3 regions of the Hymenobacter defluvii genome follow, and region 2 is predicted to be linked to each of the others. Evidence: riboswitches for the same ligand, from Rfam matches in the RefSeq annotation. Region 2 holds a riboswitch; each other region holds the start of a gene.
The links. Region 2 has a riboswitch for S-adenosylmethionine ahead of J4D97_RS04615 (O-acetylhomoserine aminocarboxypropyltransferase/cysteine synthase family protein). Riboswitches for the same ligand answer to the same signal wherever they lie in the genome.
Positions count from the first base shown of each region.

Region 1 (5,020 bases), on a different contig from region 2:
CCGAATCCGGAACTCCGATAGGGTGCGCAGCATCCGCTCGGCCGCCTCCTTGAGGGTAGGCGCCTGGGCCGACACCTTCACCAGCAAGGAGTCGAAAAACGGCAGAATCTTGGCGCCCTGGTACACCGAGCCCTGGTCCAGCCGGATACCGAAACCGCCCGCCGAGCGGTAGGCCACAATGGTGCCGTAGTCGGGCTTGAAGTCGTTTTCGGGCGCTTCGGTGGTGAGGCGGCACTGCAACGCAAAGCCCGTAATGCGGGGCCGCACCTGCGGGTCGAGGTTGATTTCGGGGTCCTGCAAGTGGTAACCCGACGCGATGTAAAGCTGGGTTTTGATGAGGTCGACACCCGTGACCATTTCCGTGACAGTGTGCTCTACCTGAATGCGCGGGTTCACCTCAATGAAGTAAATCTCACCTTCCTCCGGCTTCACCAGAAATTCCACCGTGCCCACGTTGTTGTAGTTCACGGCGCGGGCCAGGCGCAGGGCGTAGTCGTATAATTGCTCGCGTAGTTCCTCAGCCAGGCCCAGGGCGGGCGCTACCTCCACTACCTTCTGGAAGCGGCGCTGCACCGAGCAGTCGCGCTCGTAGAGGTGCGTTACGCTGCCGTAGGCGTCGGCCACTACCTGCACCTCAATGTGCTTGGGTTGCTCCACAAACTTCTCGAGGAATACGGTGTCGTCGCCGAAGGCTTTCAGGGCTTCGTTGCGGGCCTCGAAGAAGCCCTTCTCCAACTGGTCGTCGTCGCGGATGACGCGCATGCCCCTTCCCCCACCGCCGCTGGCAGCTTTCAGCATTACAGGGTAGCCGATGCGGTTGGCCTCGGCGCGAGCTGTTTCGAAGTCATTCAACTCTTCTTCACTGCTCTGAATAATAGGCACTTGCTCGCGCAAGGCCACTTCCTTGGCGCGTACCTTGTCGCCGAGCGCCTCCATCACTTCGGGCCGTGGCCCCACGAAGATGATGCCTTCCTCGCCGCAGCGCCGGGCTAGGGTCGCGTTTTCGCTCAAAAACCCGTAGCCGGGGTGGATGGCGTCTACACCGTTGGCTTTGGCGATGCGCAGCAGGCCTTCAATGTCAAGGTAGGGTTTCAGCGGCTCGTCGTCTTCGCCAATCTGATAGGCCTCATCAGCCTTGTAGCGGTGCAGGGAGTAGCGGTCCTCGAAGGTGTATACGGCTACCGTGGTGATGCCCAATTCGGTAGCGGCACGCATTACGCGAATGGCAATTTCGCCCCGATTGGCAACGAGGAGTTTGCGAATATTCATGAGTAGGTAGAGGTGTTTTAGTCAGCGCGGCCTCAAACTAGGCAATAATTTAACAGAAAGGACAAAAAAGGCTGCTTTTTACGATCAAAATGACAATTATTAGGCACTTCCATTCAATTTTGTACTCATGCACTCACCTTCGCACTCGCTCGGCATAGTAGAGCGAGAGCGGAGGCGAGTGTGAGTAATGCTACGAGCAAGTACGAATGCAAATACTTGCCGCCAACCGCGGGCCTCGTATATTTGCCCTACCGCTCCCACAACGGAGCACTTATCAAGAAAGGCGGAGGGACAGGCCCTGCGATGCCTTAGCAACCGGTAGTCATAGCTACAAGGTGCTACATCCTGAATCTGCGACAGCAGATGAAGATAAGTTACGAAAGGCTCGGCGCCCCGTTTTGGGGTTTGGCTCTTCTGACTTGTCGGAAGGGCTTTTTTTGGGCCTTTTCGGGAAGAAATCTTGGTGAGATGCTTCGGGGTGGAGGCGGAATTTTCCCTCACCTACGGCAGTAGCCGCTGCCTTGATTTCGTTTTCCGCATGACTCGCTCCGACATCCGTATTGGTTTATTTGGTTTTGGCGTGGTAGGCCAGGGCCTGCACACTGTTTTGGAACGCACGCCCGGCCTGCGCGCCCGCATTGGCCGCATTGGCGTGAAAGACCGCGCCAAGCAGCGCAGCCTACCCACCGAGCTATTCACGTTCGACCGCGCCGATCTGCTGAATGATGAGTCCTTGAACGTGATTGTGGAGCTGATTGACGACGCTGACGAAGCCTACCACATCGTAACCGAGGCCCTGCGCCGGGGCAAAGCCGTGGTGACGGCTAACAAAAAAATGTTGGCCGAGCACTTGCCCGAGCTGATAGAATTGCAGCGTCAAACCGGCACTCCGTTGCTCTACGAGGCTGCCGCCTGCGCCAGCTTGCCCGTCATTCGGAACCTGGAGGAATACTACGACACCGACTTACTAGAAGCGGTGGAGGGCATCATCAACGGCTCCACCAACTACATTCTCACGGCCATGCACCGCGATGCCATTTCCTTTGCCGAGGCCCTAAGCAAGGCGCAGGCGTTGGGCTTCGCCGAGAGCAATCCTGCTTTAGATGTGGAAGGTCTGGACGCCCGCAACAAGCTGGTGCTGCTGCTCACGCATGCGTTCGGACTGGTAACGTCACCTCAGCAAATCCTGGCCGTAGGCATCGACCGCCTCAGCGACCTGGCCTCTGATTACGCCCGCGAGAAAGGCCTAGCACTCAAGCTAATTGCCGAGGCCCGCCGCCTACCCGACGGCAATGTGGCGGCTGCCGTGCTGCCTACCCTGGTGCGCCCCGAGCACGAGCTGGCGCGGGTGCAGGACGAGTACAACGGCCTCATCACTCAGAGCGGCTTTGCCGACCGGCAGTTTTTCCTGGGCCGCGGGGCGGGCGCCGTGCCTACTGCTTCCGCCGTGCTCAGCGACTTGTCGGCCCTTACCTACGGCTACCGCTACGAGTACAAGAAAATCAGCCAGAACATCGACTCAGCCCTGACGCCCGACGCTGCTGAAGTAGACGTGCTGGTGACGTTCACGGACGAGCATGCCCCCCAGGAAGCCGACTTCACGCGGGTGCACGAAACCTTCCGCTCGGCCGTGCGCGGGCATTACCTCACAGGTACCATTGGGCTGGCTCAACTGGCGCAAGCCGAGTGGCTGCGGCTGCCCGGCATTTGCGTAGTGCGCCTCCCTACCCCGTTGCGAGCAGCAGCTACCGCTCGGCCCGCCGATACCCAGCTCGCCGGAGCCGCCGCGTATTTTGCCGAGTAATTGATTGTCTATCAACTTATAGTTCGACGGCTATCGGGAAAGAACCCTGCTAGCTGTCGAGCTTTTTTGAGCTGGTAATAACCACCTACAGCCATTCCTGCGTAGCAGAAACTCAACCGTTCACTTGCTTCGCTTTTCATGGAATTTGCTGATAAGAATATTCTCCTGGTAGGTGCATCCTCCGGTATTGGCTTGGCTACAGCTCACCTGCTGCATGGCCTGAAAGCCAACCTGTTTACGGCCTCGCGGCACGAGTCGCCGGAGTTGGCCGAGCTGGGCACCACCTTCCTACCCCTCGACGTTACGCAGCCCCTTGTTGCTACTGCTTTCGACTCCCTACCCGACACCTTGCACGGCGTGGTCTACTGCCCCGGCAGCATCCGGCTGCGTCCGTTCGAGCGCATTGCGCCGGCTGACTTTCGGCAGGATTTTGAGCTGAACGTGCTGGGTGCTGTGCAAGTGGTGCAGGCTGTGGTGAAGCGGCTGAAAAAGGCCAGTGGTGCTTCCATCGTGCTTTTCAGCACCGTAGCCGCCGAAACGGGCATGAGTTTTCATACCAGCGTAGCCACCGTGAAAGCCGCCGTGGAGGGCCTCACCCGCGCCCTGGCCGCCGAATATGCCGGTGCCAACATCCGCGTGAACTGCATTGCGCCTTCCCTCACCGATACGCCCCTGGCAGCTACCCTCCTCAACACCCCCGAGAAGGCCGAGGCCAGCGCCAAGCGCCACCCCTTGCAGCGCGTGGGGCAGCCCCAGGATATGGCCTACATGACGTCGTTCCTACTATCCGACCACAGCAGCTTCATCACGGGCCAAGTCTTGCCCGTGGATGGTGGCATGGGCCGGTTGAAGTAAGGCAGTGATGTTTTGTAATCTGTCATCCTGAGCTTGCGAAGGACCTTCTCACGCTAGAACGAGTCGTTGGTAAACTTGTCGTTCTAGCGTGAGAAGGTCCTTCGCAAGCTCAGGATGACAGATTTTTCAGTTGCATAAGAAACAACCCTTATGAAAATCACGATTTTCTGGCACCGGCGCGACTTGCGCATCACCGATAATACCGGCCTAGCAGCCGCTTTGCAAGACAATGCGCCGGTAATACCGCTGTTCATTTTCGACCGCGACATTCTGGATAAGCTGCCCAGCAAGCAGGACGCCCGCGTGACGTTCATCTACGACGCCGTGGAGCAGCTGGCGCAGGAAACCCAGGACAACGGCGGCACTATGCTGGTGTTCTACGGCAAGCCGGAGGAGGTCTTCGAGCAGTTGTTGAAGGACTATGACTTGGCCGCCGTGCACACCAACGAGGACTACGAGCCCTACGCCCGCCAACGAGATGAGGCTATTGGCAAACTGTTGGGCAAGCACGATGTGCCCTTTACGACGCACAAAGACCAGGTGATTTTTGCTAAGGACGAGGTGCTAACCAAAGCGGGCACACCGCCTAAAGTATACGGTCCCTACAATAAGGCTTGGCGGGCCGCTTTGCAGGACGACAGCTTCCAGGAACGGCCGTCGCGGCGGTTATTCACCAAGGAAAACCTGCACCATATTGCGCATGCTCCGGCTCGCCCTACCCTCTCCGACATGGGGTTTGGACGCTACGAGCAGCCCGTACCGCCCGCTCGCCTACCCAATAAAAATTACGTAGAGGATTACGACAAAACCCGTAACCGCCTCGCCGACGACCACGGCACTACGCACCGCTCGGTGCACCTGCGCCACGGCACGCTCAGCGTACGGCAGCTAATGAGCCAGGCGCAGGACCTCAACGACAAGCTACTGGACGAACTCATCTGGCGTGACTACTTCATGATGCTGCTCTGGCATTTTCCCGAAACCGTAGAGGAAAGTTACGACAAGCCGTTTCGGCGCATCAAGTGGCGCAACAACCAGGAGGAGTTTGCGGCGTGGTGCGAGGGCCGCACCGGTTTTCCGCTGGTGGACGCT
Region 1 covers NZ_JAGETX010000001.1:172,728-177,747, reverse strand. Annotated here, with positions in the region: gene J4D97_RS00655 (pyruvate carboxylase) at 1-1,269, opposite strand, end outside; SAM riboswitch class I at 1,538-1,645, shown strand; gene J4D97_RS00650 (homoserine dehydrogenase) at 1,808-3,073, shown strand; gene J4D97_RS00645 (SDR family NAD(P)-dependent oxidoreductase) at 3,212-3,928, shown strand; gene J4D97_RS00640 (cryptochrome/photolyase family protein) at 4,079-5,020, shown strand, end outside.
Region 1: another riboswitch for S-adenosylmethionine. It lies ahead of J4D97_RS00650 (homoserine dehydrogenase); the one in region 2 lies ahead of J4D97_RS04615 (O-acetylhomoserine aminocarboxypropyltransferase/cysteine synthase family protein).

Region 2 (5,020 bases):
GTGGACGCGCCCAGCACTACCTCCAGCCCCCATGCGGTGAGGGTTTCTACGGCGGCGGCCAGTTCTTCGTGCGAGGCTTTACGGGCGGTGCAAACAATGGCTACCCGGTCACCGGGGCGTAGGGCAGGAGGGAGGGTAGGCATGGCGTAATAGCTGGTTCGGCACAAACCTACTCAACAAACACACTACTTATATAGGTGAGCAAGTGTAGCTACTGGGCTAGCGCAGTGGCATAGAACTGCGCCAAGTGGTGCGCAATCTGCTCTACCTCAATCAAAAAGCCATCGTGCCCGTAGCGGGAGTCCATTTCGGCGTAGGTGGCGCCGGGAATGTGCTGCGCTAGGAATTGCTGCTCGCTGGGCGGAAACAGCACATCGGAAGAAATACCCAGCACCAGCGTATGCGCCCGGATGCGGGCCAGCGCTTCTGCTGCGCCTCCTCGTTCTCTACCCAAATTGTGCGAGTCCATAGCCCTCGATAGCGTTACGTAAGAATACGCATCGAAACGGGCCGCGAGCTTTTGGCCCTGGTAGCGCTGGTAGGCGCTGGCGCGGAAATCAGTGAGCTTCTCGTCAGTTTCTTCCTGCTGCGTTTGGCCGTAGGCATCGTAGGTGCGGTAGCTGAGGAGCGCTACGGCCCGAGCTGCTTGCAAGCCAGCCTGGCCGCCCTCGGGTGTGGCCGCGTGGTAGGTAGGGTCAGCCAGAATGGCCATGCGTTGGGCTTCGTTGAAGGCAATGCCCCAGGGCGAATGCCGGGCGCTGGTAGCCAGCACCACCAAATGCTCGAATAAAGCAGGCTGCTGCACGGCCCACTCCAAGGCTTGTTGCCCGCCTAGCGAGCCACCTATCAGCGTATGAATTTGTGTGATGCCCAGGTGCTGGCACAACAACTCGTGGGCGGCCACCTGGTCGCGGATGGTGACCAGGGGAAACGTCTGGTAGGGCGCCGGCGCGCCGGGCGCGGCTGGCGTGAGCGGCCCCGTGGAGCCGTAGCAGGAGCCCAGCACATTGGCGCACACGATAAACCAGTCGGCCGGATCGTAGTAAAAGCCCGCACCAAACAAGCCGGGCCACCACGTCAGCACGTCGGCGTTGGCCGTGAGGGCGTGGCACACCCATATCACATTGGTGCCAGCGGCATTCAGCGTACCCCAGGTGCAGTAAGACACCTGCATCTGGGGTAGGGAGGTGCCACTCTCCAGCGGAAAGGGCTCAGGTGATACAAAAAGGTGAGTTGAATCCTCCATAAAACGCGAAAAGCAGGCAGTGGTACCGGCCGCCGTATTGCGTCCGGTACGCACTTCCTGCGCATAGAATATACCTCAAATTGGAGCCGGTGCCGAGGGAACGTTTAAAAGTCCCACCCCAAAAACAAAACCCAGTCGGCACCGGACCAATTAGATTGTCATTTCGAACGCAGTGAGAAATCTGAGTGAAGACGCCAAGTTTTACTCAGATTTCTCACTGCGTTCGAAATGACAGGCTTATACTTCCAGTGGCTGAACGTGCTCCTTGGCTGGCTTTTGCAGCGCCTCCTCCGACTCGTCGGGGGTAGCGAGGTTTTTCACCGCATCAAAAGCTTGTTGCAGGTCACCTTTGATGTCTTCGAAGTGCTCTATGCCTACTGAGAGGCGCAGGGAGGTAGGCGTCACGCCCGAGGCTAGCTGCTCTGCTTCCGACAACTGCTGGTGCGTGGTAGCCGAAGGCTGGATGATGAGCGTTTTGGCATCGCCTACGTTGGCCAAGTGGCTTACTAGCTTCAGGTTATCGATGAACTGAGTAGCCGTTTCCTTCGAGCCTTTGATGCTGAACGTAAGCACGCCGCCTGCTCCTTTGGGCAGGTATTTCTGCGCCAGAGGGTAGTAGGGGCTGCTTTGTAGACCAGGGTAGTTCACCGATTCCACTTGCGGATGCTGCTCCAGCCAGTTCGCAATTTTCAGGGTGTTTTCTACCGTGCGCTCCACGCGCAATGAGAGCGTTTCCAGGCCAATCAGCAACTGCCAGGAGTTGAAGGGGCTGATGGCGGGACCAAAGTCGCGCAGGCCCTCTACCCGTGCCCGAATGGCAAAAGCGATGTTGCCAAATGGCCCGCCTACCCCAAATACGTCGTTGAACACCAGACCGTGGTAGCCATCGGAAGGCTCTGTGAACTGCGGGAACTTGCCGTTGCCGAAGTCATACTTGCCGCCGTCTACAATCACGCCGCCCACGCTGGTGCCGTGGCCGCCAATCCACTTCGTGGCCGATTCTACCACGATGTGCGCGCCGTGCTCCAGGGGGCGGAACAGGTAACCACCTGCCCCGAAGGTGTTGTCTACTACCACCGGCAGGTCATGCTTTTTGGCAATAGCCGTAATCTTCTCGAAATCTGGAATGCTGAAGCTCGGGTTGCCAATGGTTTCCAGGTAGATAGCCTTGGTTTTGTCGTCAATCAGCTTCTCAAATTCCTCGGGCTTGTCGCCATCGGCGAAACGCACTTCAATGCCCAGCCGCTTAAATGCTACCTTAAACTGGTTGTAGGTGCCACCATAGAGGTAGGTGGTGCTCACGAAGTTGTCGCCGGCCTGCAAGATGTTGTTGAGGGCGATGAACTGCGCCGCCTGACCCGAACCTACTGCCACAGCCGCTACCCCGCCTTCCAGAGCCGCCACACGCTGCTCAAACACGTCGGTGGTGGGGTTCATCAGGCGGGTGTAGATGTTGCCAAACTCCTTCAGTGCAAACAGGTTAGCACCGTGCTCAGCGTTTTTGAAGACGTAGGAAGTAGTCTGGTACAAGGGTACAGCACGAGCGCCCGTGGTAGGGTCGGGTTGTTGGCCAGCGTGGAGTTGGAGGGTTTCGAAGTGGAGGTTCTGCGTAGACATATGGAAAACGAAAAAACGAGTCAGAGAAGAAGAAAAAAAGCAGGATTTGGAAACTCCAGGGGCTGTCGGAGCCGGGCCAGGGACGCAGCAGGGTGTGCGTCGGAGGAGAGGGGCCGCTCGTGCGCAAGGCATGAAGCGGCGTGCTGGCAAGGGAAAGGAGCGATGCGCGCTACGGCAGCATCAAAAAGCTACATCCGACAACCCCAACACATTCGCATTCGCACCGGCGCAGTAGCCCGTGAAACGCAAGAACCCGCAAAAATTTCGGAACGCGACGAGGCGGCCGGAGTGTGCGAGTAGGTAGGGATGATGTCGGAAGAAAGCAACATGTGGTACTCAAGGTTATAGTTCCCGCCGGCAATACGCCAAGCGGGCAGGAATTGGCACCTGTCGCGCTTCCGCGGATGGTTGCCAGTGGGTCACGGAGCCTGTTCTCTCGCCACTTCTGTATAAATCTCAAAAAAACTACCCCAGCGTGTTGGGGGAGTACCGGGTTGGTGGTTGCAAATGTAAAGGCAGGATTTTAAAATCCAAACTTTAACGAAAATATTTTTTCGACACGACGGCCGGAAATGCAATGGGTCTGCGAGGGCCGTAGGAGAGAGGGATATACAAGAAAAAAGCCGCTTTCTGCTACAGAAAGCGGCTTTTTGATATATTGGGTTAGCTTAGAGCTTAGGCAATTGTAACACTTGGCCCACCTCGATTTTGTCCGGGTTGCTGCCAATAGTGCCTTTGTTGGCGTCGTAAATCTGGTGCCACTTGCTGGCGTCGCCGTAGTGGTTTTTGGCAATTTTGGAGAGCGAGTCGCCGCTTACTACCGTGTAGGTTTCGCTCGTGGTAGCTGCTGCGGTAGTGGTATCGGCTTTGCTGTTGCCGAAGAAATCGGTGTCGGCATTGGCGTTGGGCGTCCCGGCGGCAGGGGCAACAGGTTTTTCTTCGCCTTTATTCAGAAAATCAAAGAGTCCCATGATATATCAAATGCTAGGAGGTGAGGGAACTAGGAAAAACTGCATGTGGCTGAGCCTCATACGGTCTTGCGTAACTTACGCTTGCCGAGCATTTTGGTTGTGCGGAGCACAGAGGCGCTTGTGTGTGGTAAACTCTTTCGGGCTGGGGGCGTAGAAGTCGCAATATCGGCGCAGTGCTATACCGTATTGTGCGGTTTGCTTTTATTCACCCCATTTCACTCCTCCCTATGAAACGTTCTCCTCTTTCTTACCTAGCCAGCCTGTTGGTACTAGTGTCTCTATTCATGGCTAGCTGTAGCTCAGAAAACAAAGTAGGCGAAACCAACCTGCTCTATGGCACCGACAGCAAAACCTGGACAACTGACAAAGAAACCAATGCCGCCGGCGAAAAAGTGGCCCAAACCAGCGCCGACAAGAAAACAGAGCTAAAATTCTACTCCAATGGTTCGTTCAATATGTCGTCGCCCGCGCAGAGCATGCAGGGCAACTACACCTTCGACCAAACGGCCAAGAAAATTACCCTCACGCCTACTGGCGCGCCCAATTCTATGACGTTCGACGTGGTGAACCTGACCAAGGATGAAATTACGCTGAAAGCTCCCGACGGCTCGCAGATGATGCTGGAAGCTCAATAGAAATATTGGGTTTTAAGTGTCGAATGAGCTTTGACACACAACACAAAAGGCCCGCTGACGAAGATAGTCAGCGGGCCTTTTGTGTTGTGTAGGAGGGGTAGGCTCGTTACGACGCTATAACCTCGGCCGCTGCTCGCCGGCCAAACACCCGGCCTACCCACCGCGGCAGGAAAATGGCGCCGAATACCAGGTACAGGTAGTAGGTAGTGATGCGATAGAGTAGCACAATGAAATTGGTCATGGTGGGCGTGCCAATGAACTTGCCGAAGAAGGTAGGGAAAGCACCTTCGGCAATACCTGCGCCACCGGGCGTAATAGCCAGCAACAGAATTACTTTGTAGGTAAGGTTGCGGGCGAAAATCATGGCAAAATCGTGGCCCGTAACCTGGATGAAAGCGGCAATAATGCAGCCGATAACCGCGTAGCGGGCCGTCCAGACGAAAATGGTAGAGAAGATGGCGCGCAGCCAGTAGCCCGCGCCGTTGCCACGCAGCTGGGCCGAGGCCGCTACCATCTCGGCGCCGTGCTGGTAGGCGCTGCCACGCCACCGT
Region 2 covers NZ_JAGETX010000002.1:103,338-108,357, reverse strand. Annotated here, with positions in the region: gene J4D97_RS04625 (S66 peptidase family protein) at 1-143, opposite strand, end outside; gene metX (homoserine O-acetyltransferase MetX) at 212-1,246, opposite strand; gene J4D97_RS04615 (O-acetylhomoserine aminocarboxypropyltransferase/cysteine synthase family protein) at 1,484-2,863, opposite strand; SAM riboswitch class I at 3,203-3,319, opposite strand; gene J4D97_RS04610 (LysM peptidoglycan-binding domain-containing protein) at 3,532-3,834, opposite strand; gene J4D97_RS04605 (hypothetical protein) at 4,062-4,469, shown strand; gene J4D97_RS04600 (lysylphosphatidylglycerol synthase transmembrane domain-containing protein) at 4,576-5,020, opposite strand, start outside.

Region 3 (5,020 bases), on a different contig from region 2:
GGTAGGGAAAGGGCGCCCATGGTGAAGGGCGAGAAAAGATGGGTTGTCTGTGTCATGTTGAGTGGGTGTACAGCTGCAGCAAAGGCGCTGCGCGTATCGGTGTCTACAACTCATGTTTGTACACGAATGTTTTGGCTGGTGCAGAGGTTATCGAATCTTAACACGCTCATGCTACCGCGCCATCTTGCTCGCTGGTATTACTATCTATCGCCCTACTCCACTACCACCTCTACCCGCCGGTTGCGAGGCCGCTGGCGCGGGTCGCGGTTATCAGCCACTGGCCGGGTGCCGCCATAGCCCACCGCCGCTAGCCGGAGCGAGTCGATGCCTTGCTGCACTAGGTAGCGCCGCACTACTTGGGCACGTTGCTCGGAAAGCTTTTGGTTGAGCGTCGCATCGCCAATGTTATCGGTGTGGCCGGCTATTGTTAAGCGGAGTGTGGGCTGTTGCTGTAGGGTGTGGGCTAACGCGTTCAGGGTAGGGTAGGAGGTAGGCAGCAGCGCCGCCGTACTGCGAGTGAAGTAGAGGTTGGGCAGTGTAAGTGTCTCACCTTTCGTGAGCATGCTCAGGGTAGGTAGAACAGGAGTTGGTGCTACAGCATCGGCTGCGGCTGCCTTGGGGCGCAGCGCCGTAAGCGGCTGGATGGTCGCTGGGCGAAGTGTTGCCCGTCTGGTTTGTCGGACCTTGGTGACGGTTGTTGCTTTAGGAACGGGGGTGGTCGGCGGTGCGATAGGTGCGGCGGCCACCGCTGGCGGCGGAGCAGGGGTAGAGCGCGGCGCGGCCTTAGCCGGTAAAGAAGGGTAGAGGTAGCGCGTAGGAATGGGCACCGAGTCAGTTTCGCTAAAGCCTACGGCCTCACGCACCTTATCCCACCACGAAGGCTCCGTGAGAGGTGGCGTTTGCCAGGCCAGCAGCGCTCGGGTGTCGAAGTTTGCCTGAAAGTACTCCACTCGTATAGGGTAGTAGCGCCCAGCCTTCAAGACCATATGCGTAGAAGACATGGTAACTGGCTGATATTGCCAGGAGTCCAAGATCTGCTGCTGCCCAATCCATACGCGCATTCCATCGTCAGTAGCAATCTTGAATTTGTAAGTGCCCGTCGAAGGAGCGTAGAGGTAGCCCGTCCAGCGTACCGAAAACCACTGGCCCGGCACCCCCGGCCCCGGCGACACATACCGCTCCGATGGTCGGCCGGGGGTAGGCGGGCCGTAGGTCCAGTCGAAGTCGATATTCTTATCGAGGCGAGTGAGTACCAGCTTCTCAAAGTCGCGCCCAGCATAGTACTGTCCCCGCAAGCCCATGCCGGCAGAAGGCGGCATAATAGTCTGCGCTAACACCGCGCGGCTGAGCAGGAAACCAGAAAGCAGGAGGAAAATCCGCATAAGGTGCATAACCACGAAACCAGCGGGGGATAGATGCTCTGGGTTACTAGCCGCTGATGATACAAAATGCGGCAGAAGTAAAAGCCGTGACGATTTTTTCAACAGAGTGGCGCCTCCTGCTCATCAAACAAGATTTTCGATCTACCAAGCCAACCTCGCGCAGCAGCCTCAGCAGAAAAGCCAGGACGGTTGTAATCTGAGCTTTGAGCTGTATCTTTGCGTATTACTTATCCAGAAAGACCGAGGGATTGGGCCCTGTGACGTCTTGGCAACCTGACATATTACAAGGTGCCAACTCCCATTTCGCCCTACCTATCGGGCGGAAGAAGATAAGTACAGGAACCTGCTTCGGCGGTTTTCTCTTTCTGGATAAGCTTTCGTACCCGCTGCTTTCCCGAAGGAAAATCCATGAAGACGACCTGCCCCGACTCCCCGCTCTACGACATCCTCCAACGCCGCCTCCTAATTCTGGACGGCGCCATGGGCACCATGATTCAGCGGCACACGCTGACGGAGGAGGACTTTCGCGGCCCGCGGTTTGCCGACCACGCCAAGCCCCTGCGCGGCAACAACGACCTGCTCTCGCTCACGCGCCCCGATATCATCAAAAGCATCCACGCGGAGTACTTTGCCGCTGGTGCCGACATGGTGGAAACCAACACCTTCTCCGGCACCACCATCGCCCAGGCCGATTACGCGCTGGAACACATTGTGTATGAGCTGAACTATGAGTCGGCGCGGCTGGCCCGCGAAGTAGCCGACGAGTTTACGGCCAAAGACCCCAGCAAGCCGCGCTTCGTGGCCGGCGCTATTGGCCCAACCAACCGCACCGCCTCCCTCTCGCCCGATGTAAACCGTCCCGGCTTCCGAGCCGTGACATTCGACGAGCTGGCCCACGCCTACCACGAGCAAGTGCGTGGACTGGTAGACGGTGGCTCCGATGCGCTGCTCATCGAAACCATCTTCGACACGCTGAACGCCAAGGCGGCCCTGTACGCGGTGCAGCAGTTCTTCGACGAAGGCGGCCGGCAGGTGCCCATTATGATTTCCGGTACCATCACCGACGCTTCGGGTCGGACCCTGAGCGGCCAGACGGTAGAGGCGTTCTGGAACTCCATTCGTCACCTGCCCCTACTCAGCGTGGGCCTGAACTGCGCCCTCGGTGCCGATCAGCTTAAAGTATATGTGAAGGAGTTGAGCCGCATTGCCGACGTGCACATTTCCGCCTACCCCAACGCTGGCCTACCCAACGCCTTTGGTGGGTATGATGAGTCGGCCGAGGAGTTTGCGGGTTTGGTGGAAGGCTACCTCACCGATGGCCTCGTGACGGTGGTAGGCGGCTGCTGCGGCACCACGCCCCAGCACATTGCCGAGCTGGCCCGCCTGGCCGACAAGTACAAGCCGCGCGTCCTACCCGAGGTGCCGCCCGCTACCCGCCTGAGCGGGTTGGAGCCGTTCGGCATCACCGAGCAGAGCTTATTTGTGAACGTGGGCGAGCGGTGCAACGTGACCGGCTCGCGCGCCTTCGCCCGCCTCATTCGTACCGGCAACTACGAAGCTGCCCTGGCGGTAGCCCGCGACCAGGTAGAAGGCGGCGCCCAAGTCATCGACGTGAATATGGACGAAGGCATGCTCGACTCGGAGCAGGCCATGACCACCTTCCTCAATCTGATTGCCTCCGAGCCCGACATTGCCCGCGTGCCCGTCATGATTGACTCCTCGAAGTGGAGCGTGCTGGAAGCCGGCCTGAAGTGCGTGCAGGGCAAAAGCATCGTCAACTCCATTTCCCTCAAGGAAGGGGAAGAAGTGTTCAAGGCCCGCGCCCGCACGGTGCGCCAGTACGGCGCGGCCGTGGTGGTCATGGCCTTTGATGAAAACGGCCAGGCCGACAGCTACGAGCGCCGCATCGAAATCTGCCAACGCAGCTATGATATCTTGGTGAACGAGGTAGAGTTTGCGCCCGAAGACATCATCTTCGACCCTAACATCTTGACGGTAGGCACCGGCATGGAGGAACACCGCAACTATGCGCTGGACTTCATCGAGGCGGTGCGCTGGATCAAGCAGAACCTGCCCGGCGCCCTCACCAGCGGCGGCGTTTCGAACATCAGCTTCTCCTACCGTGGCAACGACGTAGTGCGTGAGGCCATGCACTCGGCCTTCCTCTACCACGCCATCAAGGCGGGCCTGGATATGGGCATCGTGAACCCCAGCCAGCTGGGCGTGTACGATGAGGTGCCAAAAGACCTGCTCGAACTCTGCGAGGACGTCCTGCTGAACCGCCGCCCCGATGCCACCGAGCGCCTTGTGGACTTTGCCGAAACGGTGAAGCAGAAGGAAAAGGTGGAGGTAGTGGCCGACGCTTGGCGCAGCCTACCCGTGCAGGAGCGCCTGCAACACGCCTTGGTGCGCGGCATCACGGAGTTTATTGACCAAGATACCGAGGAAGTGCGCCAGCAGGTAGGGCGCCCATTGGAGGTAATTGAAGGCCCCTTGATGGCCGGTATGAACGTAGTAGGCGACCTGTTTGGGGCCGGTAAAATGTTCCTGCCGCAGGTCGTGAAATCGGCCCGCGTGATGAAGAAGGCCGTGGCCTACCTAGAGCCTTACCTGCTGGCCGACAAGCAAAGCGGCGACCGGCAAACCGCCGGTAAAATCCTGCTGGCCACGGTGAAGGGCGACGTGCACGACATCGGCAAAAACATTGTGGGCGTGGTGCTGGCCTGCAACAACTTTGATATTGTGGACCTGGGCGTGATGGTGCCGCTGGAAAAGATTCTGGACGAAGCCGAAAAGCAACAGGTCGACATCATTGGCCTGAGTGGCCTGATTACGCCTTCGCTCGATGAGATGGTGTACGTAGCGCAGGAAATGGAGCGGCGCGGCCTGCAAACGCCCCTGCTCATTGGCGGCGCCACTACCTCGCGCCTGCACGCCGCCGTGAAGATTGCGCCCGCCTACACCGGACCCGTGGTGCACGTGAACGACGCCTCTCGCTCGGTGGGGGTAGCGGCAGGCCTGCTGGGCTCAGCCAAGGAAACCTACGCCCATACCGTGCGCGACGAGTACGAGACTCTGCGCAACGACTACGCTGGCCGCCAGCGCGACAAACGCTACCTCACCATCGAGCAAGCCCGCGAAAATGGCTTTAAGGCCGATTGGGAAGAAACGCCGATTACCAAGCCTACCTTCTTGGGAACGAAGGTGCTGGAAGACTACGACTTGGCCGAGCTAGCCACTTACATCGACTGGACGCCCTTCTTCCACACCTGGGAGCTGAAAGGCCGCTATCCGCGCATCTTGGAAGACGAAACCTTGGGCGAAGCCGCCACCAAGCTATTCGAAGATGCGCAAGCGCTGCTGCGCAAAGTCATCGACGAGAAACTGCTGACGGCCCGCGCCGTGTTCGGCTTCTGGCCCGCCAATACTGTCGATTACGACACCATTCAGGTGTTTAAGGACGATACCCGGCAAGAAGTAGAAACGGAGTTCTTTACCCTACGTCAGCAAGGCGAAAAGGGCAAGAACATCCCCAACGTGGCCTTCTCCGACTACGTGGCCCCGCTGGAAACCGGCCGCGCCGACTACATCGGCGGCTTCGCCGTAACGGCCGGCCTTGGCATCGAAAAGCTGCTCGA
Region 3 covers NZ_JAGETX010000005.1:142,990-148,009, reverse strand. Annotated here, with positions in the region: gene J4D97_RS11050 (alkene reductase) at 1-56, opposite strand, end outside; gene J4D97_RS11045 (PA14 domain-containing protein) at 213-1,382, opposite strand; SAM riboswitch class I at 1,607-1,718, shown strand; gene metH (methionine synthase) at 1,791-5,020, shown strand, end outside.
Region 3: another riboswitch for S-adenosylmethionine. It lies ahead of metH (methionine synthase); the one in region 2 lies ahead of J4D97_RS04615 (O-acetylhomoserine aminocarboxypropyltransferase/cysteine synthase family protein).